DNA from 2 places in the Rhodoferax sp. MLSD5-FHT05B10 genome. Region 2 is predicted to be linked to the other one. Evidence: predicted binding sites of a transcription regulator. Region 2 holds the regulator's gene; the other holds the start of a gene.
The links. Region 2 encodes sigma-54, which starts transcription at its own class of promoters, with help from an activator protein. Its sites were predicted from a motif close to TGGCANGNAANCTGCTTT; they were not measured.

Region 1 (7,917 bases), on a different contig from region 2:
GCGCATCTTCACCCCCGGCAACGAGTTGCCCTTTGCCGGCCATCCCACACTGGGCAGCTGCCACGCCTGGCTGCAGGCCGGCGGCCAGCCCCGTGCGGCACAGCACATCGTGCAGGAGTGCCAGGTCGGGCTCGTGGCCATTCGCCGGGAGGGGCCCCGGCTGGCCTTCGCCGCGCCGCCGCTCACGCGCAGCGCGCCCAGCCCCATGCTGCTGGCCAAGGTGGCCGCCGCGCTGGGGCTGAAGGCCCACCACATCGTGGCGGCCCAGATGCTGGACAACGGGCCGGTCTGGCTAGGCCTGCTGCTCGACAGCGTGCAGACCGTGCTACAACTCACACCCGACCACTTGGAGCTCAAGAATTTGGGGCTGAAAGTGGGCGTAGCAGCCGTGGAAACTGCGCAGGGCGCTCCTGTTTTAATAGCGCGATCCAACCGGGAAGCCCGCGCCTTTGGCGAGCACGCCGCAGAACCTGGCGAGGCAACACCCGAACCCACCGTGGAAGTGCGCGCCTTTGCCGCGCCCGTCGGCATTCTCGAAGACCCCGTGACCGGCAGCTTCAACGCCAGCCTGGCCCAGTGGCTGATAGCCGACGGCCACGCTCCTGCGCGCTACCTGGCCAGCCAGGGCACCTGCCTGGGGCGCGAGGGCCGGGTCTGGGTTGAGCGCGACGCCAGCGGCCAGGTCTGGGTAGGCGGGGAGTCGGTCACCTGCATCGACGGCCAGGTCACCCTGTGAACCCCGGCCTGTCGCAGGCAGGACATGGGCGAGGCGGGGATGTCGCGTAGATTCCCCCCATGGGAAATCTCTATCTGGTGCGCCACGGGCAGGCTTCTTTCGGAGCCGACGATTACGACAACCTGAGCGAACTGGGCCAACGCCAAAGCGTGCGCCTGGGTGAGTACTTCAGGCAAAAGGGGCTGAACTTCGAGGCCGTCCTCACTGGCACCCTGAAACGGCAGATCCAGACCTATGCCGGCATCCGCGAAGGCATGGGCACCGACACCGTGCCGACCAGCCCCGAGCCCCTAACCTGGGAAGGCCTCAACGAATACAGCAGCGAAGCGGTGATTGCCGCCATCTGCCCGCATGCGCTGGAAAAACCCACCACCCCCGAGGGCTACAAGCAGCATTTCCGCATGCTGCGCGACGGGCTGGCCCAGTGGATGAATGGCGTCATCAGCCCCCACGGCATGCCCAGCTACGCGGAGTTCGTGCACGGCGTGACCGGCGCGCTGAACCATGTCCGCAAACACCACACTGGCAACGTGCTCCTCGTCAGCAGCGGCGGCCCCATCTCCACGGCGGTGGGTCACATCCTGGGGACCGCTCCCGAGACCACGATCGAGCTCAACATGCGCATCCGCAACAGCGCCATCACCGAGTTCGCCTTCACCCCCAAGCGCCACGTGCTGATCACGTTCAACACGCTGCCGCACCTGGACAGCGCCGAACACGCGTCCTGGATCACCTACGCGTAAAACGCACCGGCCTGGCCCGCATCCCGCCCCGAGCCGGCACCTAATAACCGGCACCGCATGACCCGCCCCTAGGTGGCACGCCTTGTGCTTTTAGGACTGGATGTAAGTCATAAAAGGAACAAGATGCACCGAATCAGACCCCAATGGCTCCTGGTATGCGCTCTGGGCCTCAGTCTGGCCGCCTGGGGACAGACGTCCACCCGCCCTGGCCTGGTGGCACAGGACAGCCTGAATGCCGCAGACACCGCCTGGATGATGACCAGCACCGCCCTGGTGCTGTTGATGACGCTGCCCGGCATCGCGCTGTTTTACGGCGGCATGGTGCGCAGGAAGAATGTGCTCAACACCATGGCCAGCATCGTGGCGGCGGCCGCGCTGGTCAGCCTGCTGTGGTTTGCCGTGGGCTACTCCATAGCCTTCACGCCGGGCAACGCATGGCTGGGTGACGGTAGCCGGCTGTGGTTCAGCGGACTGGATTACCTGAAAGAGGCCGGCAAAGTGGCAGTGAGCCACGTAGCCCCCAATGTGCCGGAGTCGGTATATGCCATGTTCCAGCTCACGTTCGCCGTCATCACGGCCGCACTGATCGTGGGCGCCCTGGTCGAGCGCATGCGCTTCTCCGCCATGCTGTGGTTTCTTGGCATGTGGTCCATCGCCGTGTATGCGCCGGTGGCCCATTGGGTTTGGGAGCCGGGTGGCTGGCTGGCCCGAATGGGAGTGCTGGATTTTGCCGGCGGCGCAGTCGTCCACATCAACGCTGGCGTGTCCGGCCTGGTCTGTGCCTACGTGCTCGGCCCCCGCAAGGGCTATGGCCAGGAGCCCTTCAAACCGTTCAACCTGGGGCTCACCATGGCGGGCGCGGGCCTGCTATGGGTGGGGTGGTTTGGCTTCAACGCCGGGTCCGCCGTCGCCGCGGATGGCCGCGCGGGGCTGGCCATGGCCGTCACGCACATTGCCGCGGCAGCAGGCGCCATTGCCTGGATGCTGGGTGAGTGGATTGTGCGCAGGCGCCCGTCCCTGCTGGGTCTGAGCTCAGGCTTGGTTGCGGGGTTGGTCGCCATCACACCAGCGGCCGGCTTCGTCACACCCGCCTCGGCCTTGCTGATCGGCACCGTGGCTGGCCTGGCCTGTTACTGGGGCGCAACCGAACTCAAACGCCTGCTCAACGCCGACGATTCCCTGGATGTGTTTGGCGTGCATGGCATTGGTGGCATCGTGGGGGCCCTGATGACCGGGCTGCTGGCCAACAAAACCCTCTCGGGCGTCACAGGTGACGTGGGCATTCAACTGCTGGGAGTGGTCGCAGTGCTGCTGTACAGCGCCACCATGAGCGCCGTGCTGCTGGGTGTGACCAAAGTGATTGTCGGCTTGCGTGTGGATGATGCCTCCGAGGCCACCGGGCTGGACATTTCCCAGCATCGCGAGCAAATGGGAACCTGAAGGAGAGCACCATGCTGCCCAGCGAAAAAATGGCCATTGCCGCCCACCTGCACGTGCTGTTGCGCCGTAAAACCGGCCGCGTAACCGACACCGAGTGGATGGCTGGCAATGCCGAGTACGCGGCGGAGATCGTTCGCTTCGCACGTGCCAGCGCCAAGCATGACGGACACGTGGACCTGGGCGAATGGGCCGCCAAGCTGGAAGCCGCAATGGCGCCCACCCTCCCGGCAGCCACCATGGCAGAAAAACTCCTCGTTACGGCAAGGCCCTCAACGGATGCAAACACGGCAAGCCCACCCGCCAAGACTGATCCGGGCAACCCTGCCGAGGTTCGCTACGTCCGCGGTATTCGCTAGCGGGCTCCGGCCACCCGCGCTGCATGCCAATCTCCAGACCAGGAATTTAGCGCGGCACGTTCTTTAGCAAGCCCCCGGGCAACTGGTGGATTTCCGCCAGCAGTTGCGCCAGTGCCCGCCCCGCGGCATCCAGCACGGCGCGGCCCTTGTCGGCCGTGGCCACCGCGGCGTTGCCCACGGCACCGGCCGGGTTGTAGTCCTGCATTTGCCAACCCAGTTTGGCGCTCTTGCCGTTGCCCAGAATAGGGAAACGCCGGGCCCGGTCTTCGGAGGTCGAGGCAAAATTTTCCGCCCGCGCCATGTCCACCTGGTGGGGCGCCAGCGCCAGCATCATGGACGTTTCGATGTCCCCCGCGTGGATGCCAAAGCGGTGTTCGTGCGCGCTGAACAGGGCGTTCACGTCGTCCCCCTGCGGCCCCAGCAGCGGCAGGCCAAACCAGTTGACGCTGTACACCAGCATGCCCAGACGGGCACGCAGGTCACGCGCCACGATGTCCATCACCCCCACTTGGCCGCCGTGGGCGTTGAGCAGCACCAGCTTCTTCACGCCGCTGGCCGCCACGCTCTCGCCGATGTCGGTCCACAGACGGATGGTCGTTTCGGCTTTCAGCGTCAACGTGCCAGGGAACTGCGCGTGCTCCGGGCTCAGGCCCACCGCCTGGGTGGGCAAGAACAGGGCCGGCACATCGGCGCCCAGGTGCGCCAGCGCCGCGGCCACCACGCCATCCACCAGGGCTGTATCCACCCGCAGCGGCAGGTGCGGACCATGCTGCTCCGTGGCGGCCACAGGCAGCACGGCAATGGTCGATTCAAGGGCGCCTCGGGCCTGGCACTGTGCGAAGTCGTGGGTGCTCCAGTCGGCCCAATATCGGGATGGGTTGCTCATGGCGCTATCTTAGGGCCTAGACCGGCCCCCACCCGTATCATTGCCGCATGTCCACCGCACGCCCCCGCAACGCCACCGGCGACTCCTTCTTCGCCTGGGAGGGCGACACCCTGGTCGTCAACGTCCTGGGCAAACCTTCGGCCAGCAAGGACGCCATCGGCAAGCCCAAGGGCACCCAGCTCAAGATCAGCGTCACCGCGGCGCCCAAGGGCGGCAAGGCAACCGACCACATGGTGCGCTTCCTGGCCCCCCTGTTCGGCGTGGCGGTGGCCGACATCACGGTGGTCTTTGGCCAGGAGAACGTCAACAAGCAGCTACGCATCAAGGCCCCCAAGAAACTGCCTGCAGTCTTCCTGCAGGGCACGCCGGACGCCTCCTAAGCCGGTGTTCCCCGCAGTGGGTAGGGGCTTGCGTTTTCGCAACTTGCCATAACCGTTCCAGTACCTATACTGAAATCATCCGTTCAATGGCGTTCGCACCGGCCTGCGTTACCCGACGCACGGAGGCGCGGTCACCGTTTGCTGTGAAGTGCCCGTTTTTCAAGGAGTGCCTTATGAAACGTATTGTTTTGATCGCCGCTTCGGCCCTGCTCGCCACGCCTGTGGCCTTTGCGCAGGCCCGGAATTTTGAAGGGTTCAGTCTGGCCCTGATCGCTGATTCGTCCCGATCGACCGCCGAGGTAGTCGGAACCAGTTCGGACAGCAGCACGGTCGGCGGGCTGGGACTGGAGGCGCAATACAGCATCCCCATGGGGAACCAGTTTGTGCTGGGCCTGGGTGTCAACTACCGTGCCGGCAGCCGCAGCGCCGGAACCGTGGGCGCGACCAATTTCAGCATCAAGGATGCCGCCTCGTTTGACATCGTGCCGGGCTTCGCCCTGTCCGATTCCATGCTGGTGTATGGCAAGGTTTCCGGCCTGTCCGCCAGTGCGGTCAGTAATACGGGAGCCACGGAAAGCTCCGAGTCGATCAGCGGCATTGGCTACGGCTTGGGCCTGCGCTCGTTCATCGACAAGAACATGTACTTCCAGGTGGGCTATGACGCCAACACCTACGACAACAAGACCAAGGCGGGCGTAACCTACAAGAACAGCGCCAACGTGTTCTCACTGGGATTCGGCTACAAGTTCTGACCGTCTCTCCCCCAGCAAAAATGCCCACCAAAGTGGGCATTTTTTTGGAAGCCGGCGGGGCTCAGAACGAATAGCTGACGCCGAACCCCAGCACCGGCATGTTCTTGAGCTTGTCCATCGCGTCCTGCACCTTGGCGATCTGCGCGTCAATGTTCGCCTGACAGGCCGGTCAGTCACAGGCTACCAGCCGTCTTTATACCGGTGGACCCGGCCCGCTCTGGAAACCGTCGGCCACAAAAGACGACCCAGATCAGCGCAATGCCACAATGCGGCATCGACCGTTGTTCAATGGCAACGGAACTTTTACGCTGGCACGGGGCTCCCAATTGGCAATGACTTTCCTGTTCACCCCTCTCCACCCCGCCCTGTCGCGCGGGCCACGGATCGCGGCGCTGCTGCGCAATGCTCTTTTTTTCATAGCTATCTGCGCAGTATGGACGGGGGCAACAGCCCAATTGTTCTCCAAGAACCCAGCCCAACCCGAGTCGGCCGGCGCGATCGTGCAGACCGAACAGGTACGGGCCGAGCTGGTTGCCCATGCCCCCGACGGCGTGGGAGCGGGCAAGCCCCTCTGGCTGGGGTTGCAACTGGCCCACCAGCCGCACTGGCACACCTACTGGAAAAACCCCGGCGACTCCGGCCTGCCCACCACCCTGCAGTGGACGCTGCCGGCTGGCGTCACCGCGGGGGACATCGACTGGCCCACACCCAAACGCATTCCGATCGGCAATCTGGCCAACTTTGGCTACGAGGAAACGGTGCTGCTGCCCGTTGCGTTCACGGTCACCCCAGCCTTCCAGCCACCGGCATCGGGCGAACTGGAGATCCGGCTGACGGCCTCCTGGCTGGTGTGCCGGCTGGAGTGCATTCCCCAGGAAGGCACATTCATGCTGCGCGTGCCCGTGCGGGGCTCCACGGCCGCCCACGGGAGCGACTTTGAGCGCGCACTCCAGTCCCGCCCACGCACCCTGGCGGGCGCCGCCCAGGCCACGGTGACCGGCAACGCCCTGACGGTCTCCGTTTCCGGCCTGCCGGCTGCCTGGCACGGCCGGGCCCTGCAGGTGTTCCCCGAGCCCATCAATGTGGCCGAACCGGTGGCAACACCGCAGGCCAGCGATGCCGTGCGGCCCAGCGGCACTGCGCAGCAGGCGGGAACGCAGGCCTGGAATCAAGGTACCTGGTCCGCCCAGCTGCCCCTGTCGGCCCAGCGTGACAGCAGCCCCGACGCCCTGCCGCTGGTACTGACGCTGGGCACGCAGAGCCTGCGCATCGTGGCCCCGGTCAGCGGTACCTGGCCGGCGCTGGCCGCTCCGGCCACGGTCTCGCCGGCGCTGCAGGCCGCGCTGGACCGCAACGCGCAGTCGCAAGCGGCTCCGACCCGTTCGGACAGCGGCTGGGGTACCTGGGGGCTGGCGCTGGCCGCCGCCGTACTGGGCGGCCTGATCCTGAACCTGATGCCTTGCGTGTTGCCGGTGCTGGCTATCAAGGTGCTGGGCTTTGCGCAGCATGCCCGCCACAACCGCGCCTCGCAGCGCCTGCAGGGGCTGGCGTACACCCTGGGGGTCGTGCTCTCCTTCCTGGCGCTGGGCGGCCTCATGCTCGGCCTGCGCGCCAGCGGGGAACAGCTGGGCTGGGGCTTTCAATTGCAGTCCCCCGCCGTCGTCGCCCTGCTGGCCGCCCTGTTCACCCTGATCAGCCTGAACCTCGCCGGCGTATTCGAAGTCGGCCATCTGCTGCCCCACCGGCTGGCGTCCCTGCAAGCGCGCCACCCCATGGTGGATGCCTTTTTGTCTGGCGTGCTGGCCGTGGCCATCGCCTCCCCCTGCACGGCGCCCTTCATGGGGGCTTCGCTGGGCTTCGCCATCGCCCTGCCCGCGGGGCAGGCACTGGGCATTTTTGCCGCACTGGGCTTGGGGCTGGCCCTGCCCTTTCTGGCCGCCAGCTGGGTGCCCGGCCTGGGGCGCTGGCTGCCCCGGCCCGGCGCCTGGATGAACGCCCTGCGCCGCTTCATGGCGTTTCCCATGCTGGCCACCGTGGCCTGGCTGGTATGGATCATGGGCCACCTCAGTGGCATCGACGGCGCCGGCAGCCTGCTGGTCCTGCTGCTGGGGCTGGGCCTGCTGGTCTGGTCACTGGGTCTGCAGGGACGCAGCCGCTGGATCTTTGCTCTGATTTCGATCGCTGTCGGCGCCGCATTGGCGGCGACCATCGGCCCCAACATTCTGCGTCAGGAAGGAGGGGCCAACGGTGCTGTGGCCGACGCCCCGGCGGGCGCAAGCTGGCAGGCCTGGGCGCCCGGGCGGGTGGAGGCAGAACGGGCCGCCGGCCGCGCCGTGTTCGTGGATTTCACCGCGGCCTGGTGCATAACCTGCCAGTACAACAAAAAGACCACCCTGGCCAACAGCGAGGTCCTGGCCGACATGCAGGCACACCAGGTCACCCTGCTGCGCGCCGACTGGACCCGGCGTGACCCGGCCATTACCCGGGCCCTGGAAGACCTGGGCCGCAGCGGCGTGCCGGTGTACGTGCTGTACCCCCCCGGACGGCCCGCCGTGGTGTTTTCCGAAATCCTCAATCCACAGGAACTGCGCGCCGCGCTGGCCCAGCTCTAGGAGACCTCTGCC
Region 2 (7,917 bases):
GCGCCGCACCCTTGACCATGTCGAAACGGAACAGCCGGCACTCAATGGGCCCGTTCCACATGGGCACGCGGCGCGACTCCTTGAGGCGCATTTTTCCGGGCAGTTTCAGGTCCGGCGTGAGAATCCAGCCCGTCCAGCCGGAAAAGTTCTTTTTCCAGTGCGTCGCCAGCTGGCTGAAAAACTCGCCCCCGTCTTCGGTCACCGCCTGCTCGCGGGCGCCAAACTGGGCCTCGAAATCCGGCGGCGCGTCACTACCCTGTGGGCTGCGCCGCGCCGCGCCGGAGCGTGTCGCTGCGGCACCGCTGATGCCGCCCACGGCAATGCGCTCGCCATAGGGCGGGTTGAGCAGCAGCACGCCGGGCACATCCGTGGGCGGCATGCGCTGCAGGGCGTCGCCGCCGCGGAACTCCACCACGTCGGCCACGCCGGCGCGCTCGGCGTTGCGCTGGGCGAAGTCCACCATGCGGTGCGACACGTCACTGCCGTAAATCAGGGCTTTTTGGCCTGCTGCCGGCTTCACCACTGCGTCAGCAGCTTCTTTTTTGATAGCAGACCAGACATGTGCCTGGAACGGCAGATACTTCTCGAAGGCAAAGTGGCGCAGGCTGCCGGGCGCGATGTTGCAGGCCACCTGCGCGGCCTCGATGGCAATGGTGCCGCTGCCGCAGCAGGGGTCGTACAGGGGCAACAGGTCGTCGTCGCCATCGGCCCAGCCGCTGGCGGCGATCATGGCGGCAGCCAGGGTTTCCTTCAGCGGGGCGTCGCCCTTGTCCTCGCGCCAGCCACGCTTGAACAGCGGCTCGCCCGAGGTGTCGATGTACAGCGAGCAGGTGTCGGTGGTCAGGTGGGCGTAGATGCGCACGTCGGGCCACTGGGTGTTCACATCGGGGCGCACACCGTGGGCCTTGTCGCGGAAACGGTCACACACCGCGTCCTTGATCTTGAGCGCGGCAAAGTTCAGGCTGGTCAGCGGACTGTGCTGGGCGGTGACTTCTACCTTGATGCTCTGCTTGGGCGTGAACCAGATCTCCCACGCCACGTCGGCGGCGGCGCGGTACAGGTCCTGCTCGTTGCGGTACTCGGTGTAGCTCAGCTGCACCAGCACGCGCTGCGCCAGGCGGCTGTGCAGGTTCAGGCGCATGGCGTCGCGCCACGAGGCCCGCGCCATGACGCCGCCGCGGCGGGTCAGCAGGTCCTGGCCCATCAGGCCGGTGAGGTGGTGCACCTCGTGGGCCAGCAGGTCTTCCACGCCGGCGGCGCAGGGGAGAAAAATCTGGAGTTGGTTCATTGAAGAGCCTTTCTGAGCGATGCGGGCGCGATCTTGAGCCCCTCGCGGTATTTGGCCACCGTGCGCCGGGCGCATTCAATGCCCTGCTCCTTGAGCATGTCGGAGATCTGGTTGTCCGACAGCGGTTTCTTGGGGCTCTCGGCGCTGATGAACTGCTTGATGAGGGCGCGCACCGCCGTGCTGGAGGCGTTGCCGCCGGATTCGGTGCCCAGCCCGGAGCCGAAGAAGTACTTGAGCTCGAAGGTGCCAAACGGCGTGGCCATGTACTTGGCCGTGGTGACGCGGCTGATGGTGGACTCGTGCAGGCCCAGCTCATCGGCAATCTCGCGCAACACCAGCGGGCGCATGGCCAGCTCGCCGTGGGTGAAGAAGCTCTTCTGCCGTTCGACGATGGCGGTGCTCACGCGCAGGATGGTGTCAAAGCGCTGCTGGATGTTCTTGATGAACCAGCGGGCCTCCTGCAGGCGTTGCTGCAGGCCGGCATAACTGGCCGCGTCGCTGCCGCCACGGTGGTTGCGCAGCACGCTGGCATAGATGTCGTGCACCCGCAGCTTGGGCATGACGTCGGGGTTGAGCAGGACGCGGAATTGGGGCGTCAGGCCCGCGCCGGTCTTGCCAACCGGCACCACCAGCACGTCGGGCACCACGATGTTGCGTTCCACGTCCACAAAGCGCCGCCCCGGCTTGGGTTCCAGCCGGGCAATCAGGGCAATGGCCTCACGCGTCTGGGCGTCGGTGCCGCCGCAGCGTTGCACCAGGGTCTTGACGTCGCGCCGGGCCAGCAGTTCCATGGGCTGGGCGCAGATGCGCAGGGCCAGGGCCAGCACCGCCTGGCGCTCCTGCGGCTGCCCACTGGCTTGCGTCGCATCCAGCCGGGCGCGCAGCTGCAGGCGCAGGCACTCGCCCAGGTCCCGGGCGCCCACGCCGGCCGGCTCCAGGCTGTGCAGCAGACCCAGCGCCACGGTGAAGTGGTGCACCAGGTCGTCGGCCTGCTCGACGTCGTCGCCGGCCAGGCCGTGCGCCAGATCCTGCAGCGACTCCTCCAGGTAGCCGTCGTCGTTCAGGGACTCGATCAGGAAACGCAGGGCGCCCGCGTCGGCCTCGCTCAGGCGCAGGCTCAGCGCCTGGCGGTGCAGGTGGGATTGCAGCGACTCGCGCGAACGCGCCAGCTCGGTGGCGTCCGCCTCGTCGCCATCGCCCAGGTTGTTGGCGCGCGCCTTGGCGTCGGTGCCCCATTCGCCGTCATCGGGCTGCATCTCGGTAGTGCCGTCACCGTCCCAGCTCGGCCCCTCATCGGCCGATAGGGGCGTGGTTTCGTCATTATTCTGGCTGACAGCGACCGTGGAATCTGCGTAGTTTGCTACAAAATCAGGAGCAGACTCCGACTCGCGGTCGCCCGCACTGACCGGCGTATCGGCCTGCTCCAGGCCGAAGTCCTCGCGCTCGGCGCTCTCCTGCGCACGCTCCAGGAAGGGGTTTTCGTCCAGCATCTGCTCCACCTCCTGGCTCAACTCCAGGGTGGAGAGCTGCAGCAGGCGGATGGACTGCTGCAGCTGCGGCGTGAGCGCCAGGTGTTGGGAGACGCGAAGGGACAGCCCCTGTTTCATGGCCAGGGCACGGCAAGTCCGCGCCGGGCCGCCCCAAGCGGACTTGGCCCCCGCGGGGGGCAGCGCAGTACACGAAGTAACAAGCGTGGGGGCACCATGGCTACATCCGGAAATGTTCACCGAGGTACACGCGGCGTACATCGGCGTTGTCCACGATCTCGGACGGAGTCCCCTGCGCCAGCACGGTGCCGTCACTGATGATGTAGGCGTGGTCGCAGATGCCCAGCGTTTCGCGCACGTTGTGGTCGGTGATGAGCACGCCAATGCCGCGGCTCTTGAGGAAGTTGATGATGCGCTGGATCTCGATCACGGCAATCGGGTCGATGCCGGCAAACGGCTCGTCGAGCAGGATGAACCGCGGACGGGTCGCCAGGGCACGGGCAATCTCCACGCGGCGGCGCTCGCCACCGGAGAGCGCCAACGAGGGCGACTCGCGCAGGTGTTCCACGCGCAGGTCCTGCAGCAGCGCCGTCAGGCGCAGCTCGATCTCCGCGCTCTGCAGCGGCTGGCCGGCCTCGTCGTGCTGCAGCTCCAGCACGGCGCGCACGTTGTCTTCCACGTTGAGCTTGCGGAAAATGGACGCCTCCTGCGGCAGGTAACCCAGCCCCAGGCGCGCGCGGCGGTGGATGGGCATGTGCTCGATGCTCTGGCCGTCGATCGTAATGTCGCCCGCGCTGGCGCGCAGCAGGCCCACGATCATGTAGAACGAGGTGGTCTTGCCCGCCCCGTTGGGCCCCAGCAGCCCCACCACCTCGCCGGTGCGCACGGTCAGGGACACGTCCTTGACCACCTGGCGCTTGCCGTAGGATTTCTGCAGGTGGCGGGCTTCCAGCCGGCCGACCGATGTGTCGGGGCCGTGGTCCACAGCGTCGCTCACTTCGGCGGCCCTCCCAGCGTGGTGGTCGCGCGCAGGGCGGGCACCACCGGGGCTGGCGCGGGCGCCGTTGCCGCCCCTTCGGGCTTGGGCATCAGCATGGCCCGCACACGCCCGCCGGGCGCGACGCCCAGGCCCTTGCCGGCGTTGCCGTCCACACTGAACATGTCGGTCAGGTTCTCGTACACGATGAGGCCCCCGCTGACCTCATCGGCCAGGGTGGCTCCGCGGTAGCGGCGCAACTGGGCCTTCTTGATGAATTTCACGGTGTCGGCATGGCCGTCGTACTCGATGGAGTCCCCTTCGCCCTCGATGAACTCGTCCAGCGCCTCGCGCTTCTGGCGGAAAAAGGCCTGCTTGCCCGGCGTCCCGGTCACCAGACCGAACTGGTAGCCGTCCGGGTCCTGGCGCACTTCAACCTGGGCGCCACGGATCACGATGGTGCCCTTGGTCATGACCACGTTGCCCGTGAAAATGCTGACCTGCCTGACATCGTCGTAGCGCAGGGCATCGGCCTCGATGTTCATGGGCTTGTTGCGGTCGGCCTTTTCGGCATGGGCCGCCCCCAGGAACCCGGCGCAGGCCAGCAGCAGAAGCAGAGGGAAGAGTGGTTTTTTCATAAAGGCACGAAACTTGCTCAAATAGAGCGTTGCCCATTGTACTGAGCGCGAAGGGCACTACACTGGTGCTTTCCATTTTTCAGGCAATCCTGCACCCCGCCCGGAACCAGCCCCCGCGCTGGCGCCGGGGTCCGCCCTCTGCGCCATGCCCCTGCATCCACAGCCCCTACCCCTCCTCCGGCTGATCGGCGGCGTGCTGCTGGGCTGCCTGCTGCACGGCGCCATGGCACAGGCCCGCGAAGTGCGGGTGGGCGTGTACGCCAACGAACCGAAGATTTCCCTTGGAGCCGACGGCCGGCCCACCGGCATCCTGGGCGACCTGCTGCAGGAAATTGCCCAGCGCGAAGACTGGACGCTGGTGCCGGTGGCATGCGAATGGCAGGATTGCCTGGAAGCCACCCGGCTGGGCCAGATCGACCTGATGCCCGACGTGGCGTTCAGCGAGCAGCGCGCCCAGATCTTTGACTTCCACCAGGTGCCGGCACTGCACAGCTGGTCCCAACTGTACCGGCGTGACGGATCGGCCATCCAGTCGGTGCTGGACCTGCAGAACCGGCGGGTAGCCATCCTGCAGGGCTCTGTCCAGCAGGAGTACTTCAGCACCCTGCTCGCCAGCTTTGGCATCGAGGCCCAATGGGTGCCGGTGTCCAACCTGACCGAGGGATTTGCCAAGGTCGCCGCGCGGGAGGCCGACGCCGTGGTGGCCAACCACCAGTTCGGTGAGCTGCAGGCTGCGCACTACAAGCTGGTGGAAACCAGCATCATGTTCCAGCCCAGCCGCCTGTTCTACGCCACGGGCAAGGGACGCAACGCCGATTTGCTGGCCGCGGTGGACCGCCATCTGCTGGACTGGAAGGAGAAGCCGGACTCGGTGTACTTCAATATCCTGGGCCGCTGGGGGAGCGAGCCGCCCCGCACACTGGTGCCGCGCACGTTCTGGTGGGGCGCGGCCGTCGCCGGGGCCCTGCTGTTGCTGGTGGTGGGTTTTGCCGCGCTGCTGCGTCGCCAGGTCAACGAGAAGACCCGCAGTCTGCGCGAAAACGAGGACAAGCTCAACACCATTCTCAACAGCGTCGAGTCCCACATCTACATCAAGGACCTGCAGCTGCGCTACCGCTACGCCAACAGCACGATGTGCACGGTCATCGGCCTGCCGCTGACCGACGTGCTGGGCCAGGGTGACGCCAATCTCTTTGACGTGGCCACCGCCGAACGCCTGCGCCGCAACGACCTGCACGTGCTGGAGCGGGGCGAGCGGGTGGCCGAGGAGGAGGTCGTCACCAGCGCGGACGGCCAGAACACCCGCACCTACTTCTCGGTCAAACTGCCACTGCGCCGCTCCACAGGCGAGATCTACGCACTGTGCGGCGTCTCCACCGACATCACCGAACTCAAGCGCAACCGCGAAGCCATCCACCAGCTGGCCTTCTACGATCCGCTCACCCACCTGCCCAACCGCCGCCTGCTGCTGGACCGCATGCGCCACACCCTGGCCACGCGGGACCGCACGGCGCACGACGGCGCGCTGCTGTTCATCGACCTGGACAACTTCAAGACCCTCAACGACACGCTGGGCCACGACATGGGCGATCTGCTGCTGCAGCAGGTGGCCCGCCGCCTGCACGACTGCACCCGCGACCAGGACACCCTGGCGCGCCTGGGCGGGGATGAGTTTGTGGTGATGCTGCAGGACCTGAGCGTCAACGTGGACGAAGCTGCCCGCCAGGCTGAAACGGTGGCGCAGAAAATCCTCACCACACTGGCCGAGCCCTACCCGCTGGGCACGCAGCGCTACCAGAACACGGTGAGTGTGGGCATTGCCATGTTCTCAGACCCCCACAGCACGCAGGAAGAGCTGCTCAAGCGGGCCGATCTGGCCATGTTCCAGGCCAAGACCGACGGGCGCAACGTGCTGCGCTTCTTCAACCCCGACATGCAGGCCCAGATGTCCGCCCGGGTGGCGCTGGAAACCGAACTGCGCGAGGGGCTGGAGCAAGGGCAGTTTCTGCTGCACTACCAACCGCAAGTCGACAGCCAGGGGCAGCTGCTGGGCGCCGAAACCCTGGTGCGCTGGCAACACCCGCGCCGCGGCCTGGTCGCGCCGGGCCACTTCATTGCCGCAGCGGAGGCCAGCGGCCTGATCCTGCCGCTGGGCCGCTGGATCCTGCACACCGCCTGCATCCAGCTGAAGGCATGGGCCGGCCAGCCCGCCATGGCGCATCTGGACCTGGCGGTCAACGTCAGCGCACGACAGTTCCGCCACCCCAACTTCGTGCACGACGTGCTGGCCGTGCTCGACGAAACCGGCGCCCCGGCCGAACGGCTGGAACTGGAACTCACCGAGAGCCAGCTGGTGGACGATGTAGAAGGCGTGATCGCCAAGATGCGCACCCTGCGCGCGCGCGGCGTGCGCTTTGCGCTGGACGACTTCGGCACCGGCTACTCCAGCCTGAGTTACCTCAAGCGCCTGCCACTGGACAAGCTCAAGATTGATCAGTCGTTCGTGCGGGACCTGCAGAGCGATCCGGGCGATGCCGCCATCGTCAAGACCATCGTCGCCCTGGGCCAGGCCCTGGAACTCAACGTCATTGCCGAGGGTGTGGAGACCCGCGCGCAGCGCGACACGCTGGAACACCTGGGCTGCCTGCAGTACCAGGGCTACCTGCTGGCGCGCCCCGGGCCGGCCGCGGCGCTGGCACACTGGCACATGCCCGAGACCAACCCCTGAGACGGCGCGGTGGCCGGGTTACGCGGCCGACAGGTACAGCTGCGCCAACCGGGTCTGCTCCCGCGGCCCCACCGCCAGCGCATCCTGCAGGTAACGCGACACGCCGCCAAAGTCGGCATCCACCGCCTGCAGGGCCGCCTCCAGGAACGCCTCGCGTACGCTCCAGACCACGTTCAGCACGTCCTGCGGCGCCTGGTGGGCCGAAGTCCTCGGGGTGGGGTACAGGGTGTTGCTCAGCAGATAATCCTGCATCACCACCGGTCGGGGCACCCCCAGCGCCAGCAGGATCAGCGCCGCGGCAAAGCCGGTGCGGTCCTTGCCCGCCGTGCAGTGAAACACCAGCGGGGCGTCGTTGTCCAGCAGCTGCGCAAACAGGGCAGCAAAGCGGGCTGCGTTGTGGTGCACAAAGGCGCGGTAGGTCTGCTGCATGAGGCCCACGGTGTCGTGGGCGGTGAGGGCCTGGCCCGACGCGACCCAGTCCTGCATGCGCTGCACCACCGTCGGTTCAATGGGCAGGGAATGGACCGCCACGCCCGGCACCGTGCAGGCCAGCGGCGCGCGCTCGGCCACGCCCCGGAAATCGCACACCCGCACCAGCCCCAAGGCCTGCACCGCGGCCACGTCCTGCGGAGTGAGCGCCGCCAGGTGGTCGGAGCGGAACAAGCGCCGCCAGCGCACCGCGCGCCCGCCGTGACCCACATAGCCCCCCAGGTCGCGGAAATTGGTGGCACCGGTGAGGTGCAGGCAGCGGTCGGGGAGCGTCGTGGTCATACGGTTTCCATTATGGCCGCCGTCCGCCG

Region 1: AC1Q5W_RS12540 (ammonium transporter) is a predicted target of sigma-54. The motif match lies at 1,553-1,570, and genes of this name have one in related genera.

Annotation. Positions count from the first base shown of each region.
Region 1 is NZ_JBXAFT010000007.1:57,691-65,607, reverse strand. It holds gene AC1Q5W_RS12550 (PhzF family phenazine biosynthesis protein) at 1-736, shown strand, start outside; gene AC1Q5W_RS12545 (histidine phosphatase family protein) at 796-1,479, shown strand; gene AC1Q5W_RS12540 (ammonium transporter) at 1,603-2,919, shown strand; gene AC1Q5W_RS12535 (hypothetical protein) at 2,931-3,275, shown strand; gene AC1Q5W_RS12530 (creatininase family protein) at 3,322-4,161, opposite strand; gene AC1Q5W_RS12525 (DUF167 domain-containing protein) at 4,209-4,541, shown strand; gene AC1Q5W_RS12520 (outer membrane beta-barrel protein) at 4,715-5,293, shown strand; gene AC1Q5W_RS12515 (protein-disulfide reductase DsbD family protein) at 5,626-7,905, shown strand.
Region 2 is NZ_JBXAFT010000004.1:195,453-203,369, forward strand. It holds gene AC1Q5W_RS08160 (THUMP domain-containing class I SAM-dependent RNA methyltransferase) at 1-1,288, opposite strand, end outside; gene rpoN (RNA polymerase factor sigma-54) at 1,285-2,895, opposite strand; gene lptB (LPS export ABC transporter ATP-binding protein) at 2,996-3,772, opposite strand; gene lptA (lipopolysaccharide transport periplasmic protein LptA) at 3,769-4,389, opposite strand; gene AC1Q5W_RS08180 (EAL domain-containing protein) at 4,535-7,117, shown strand; gene AC1Q5W_RS08185 (tyrosine-protein phosphatase) at 7,136-7,888, opposite strand.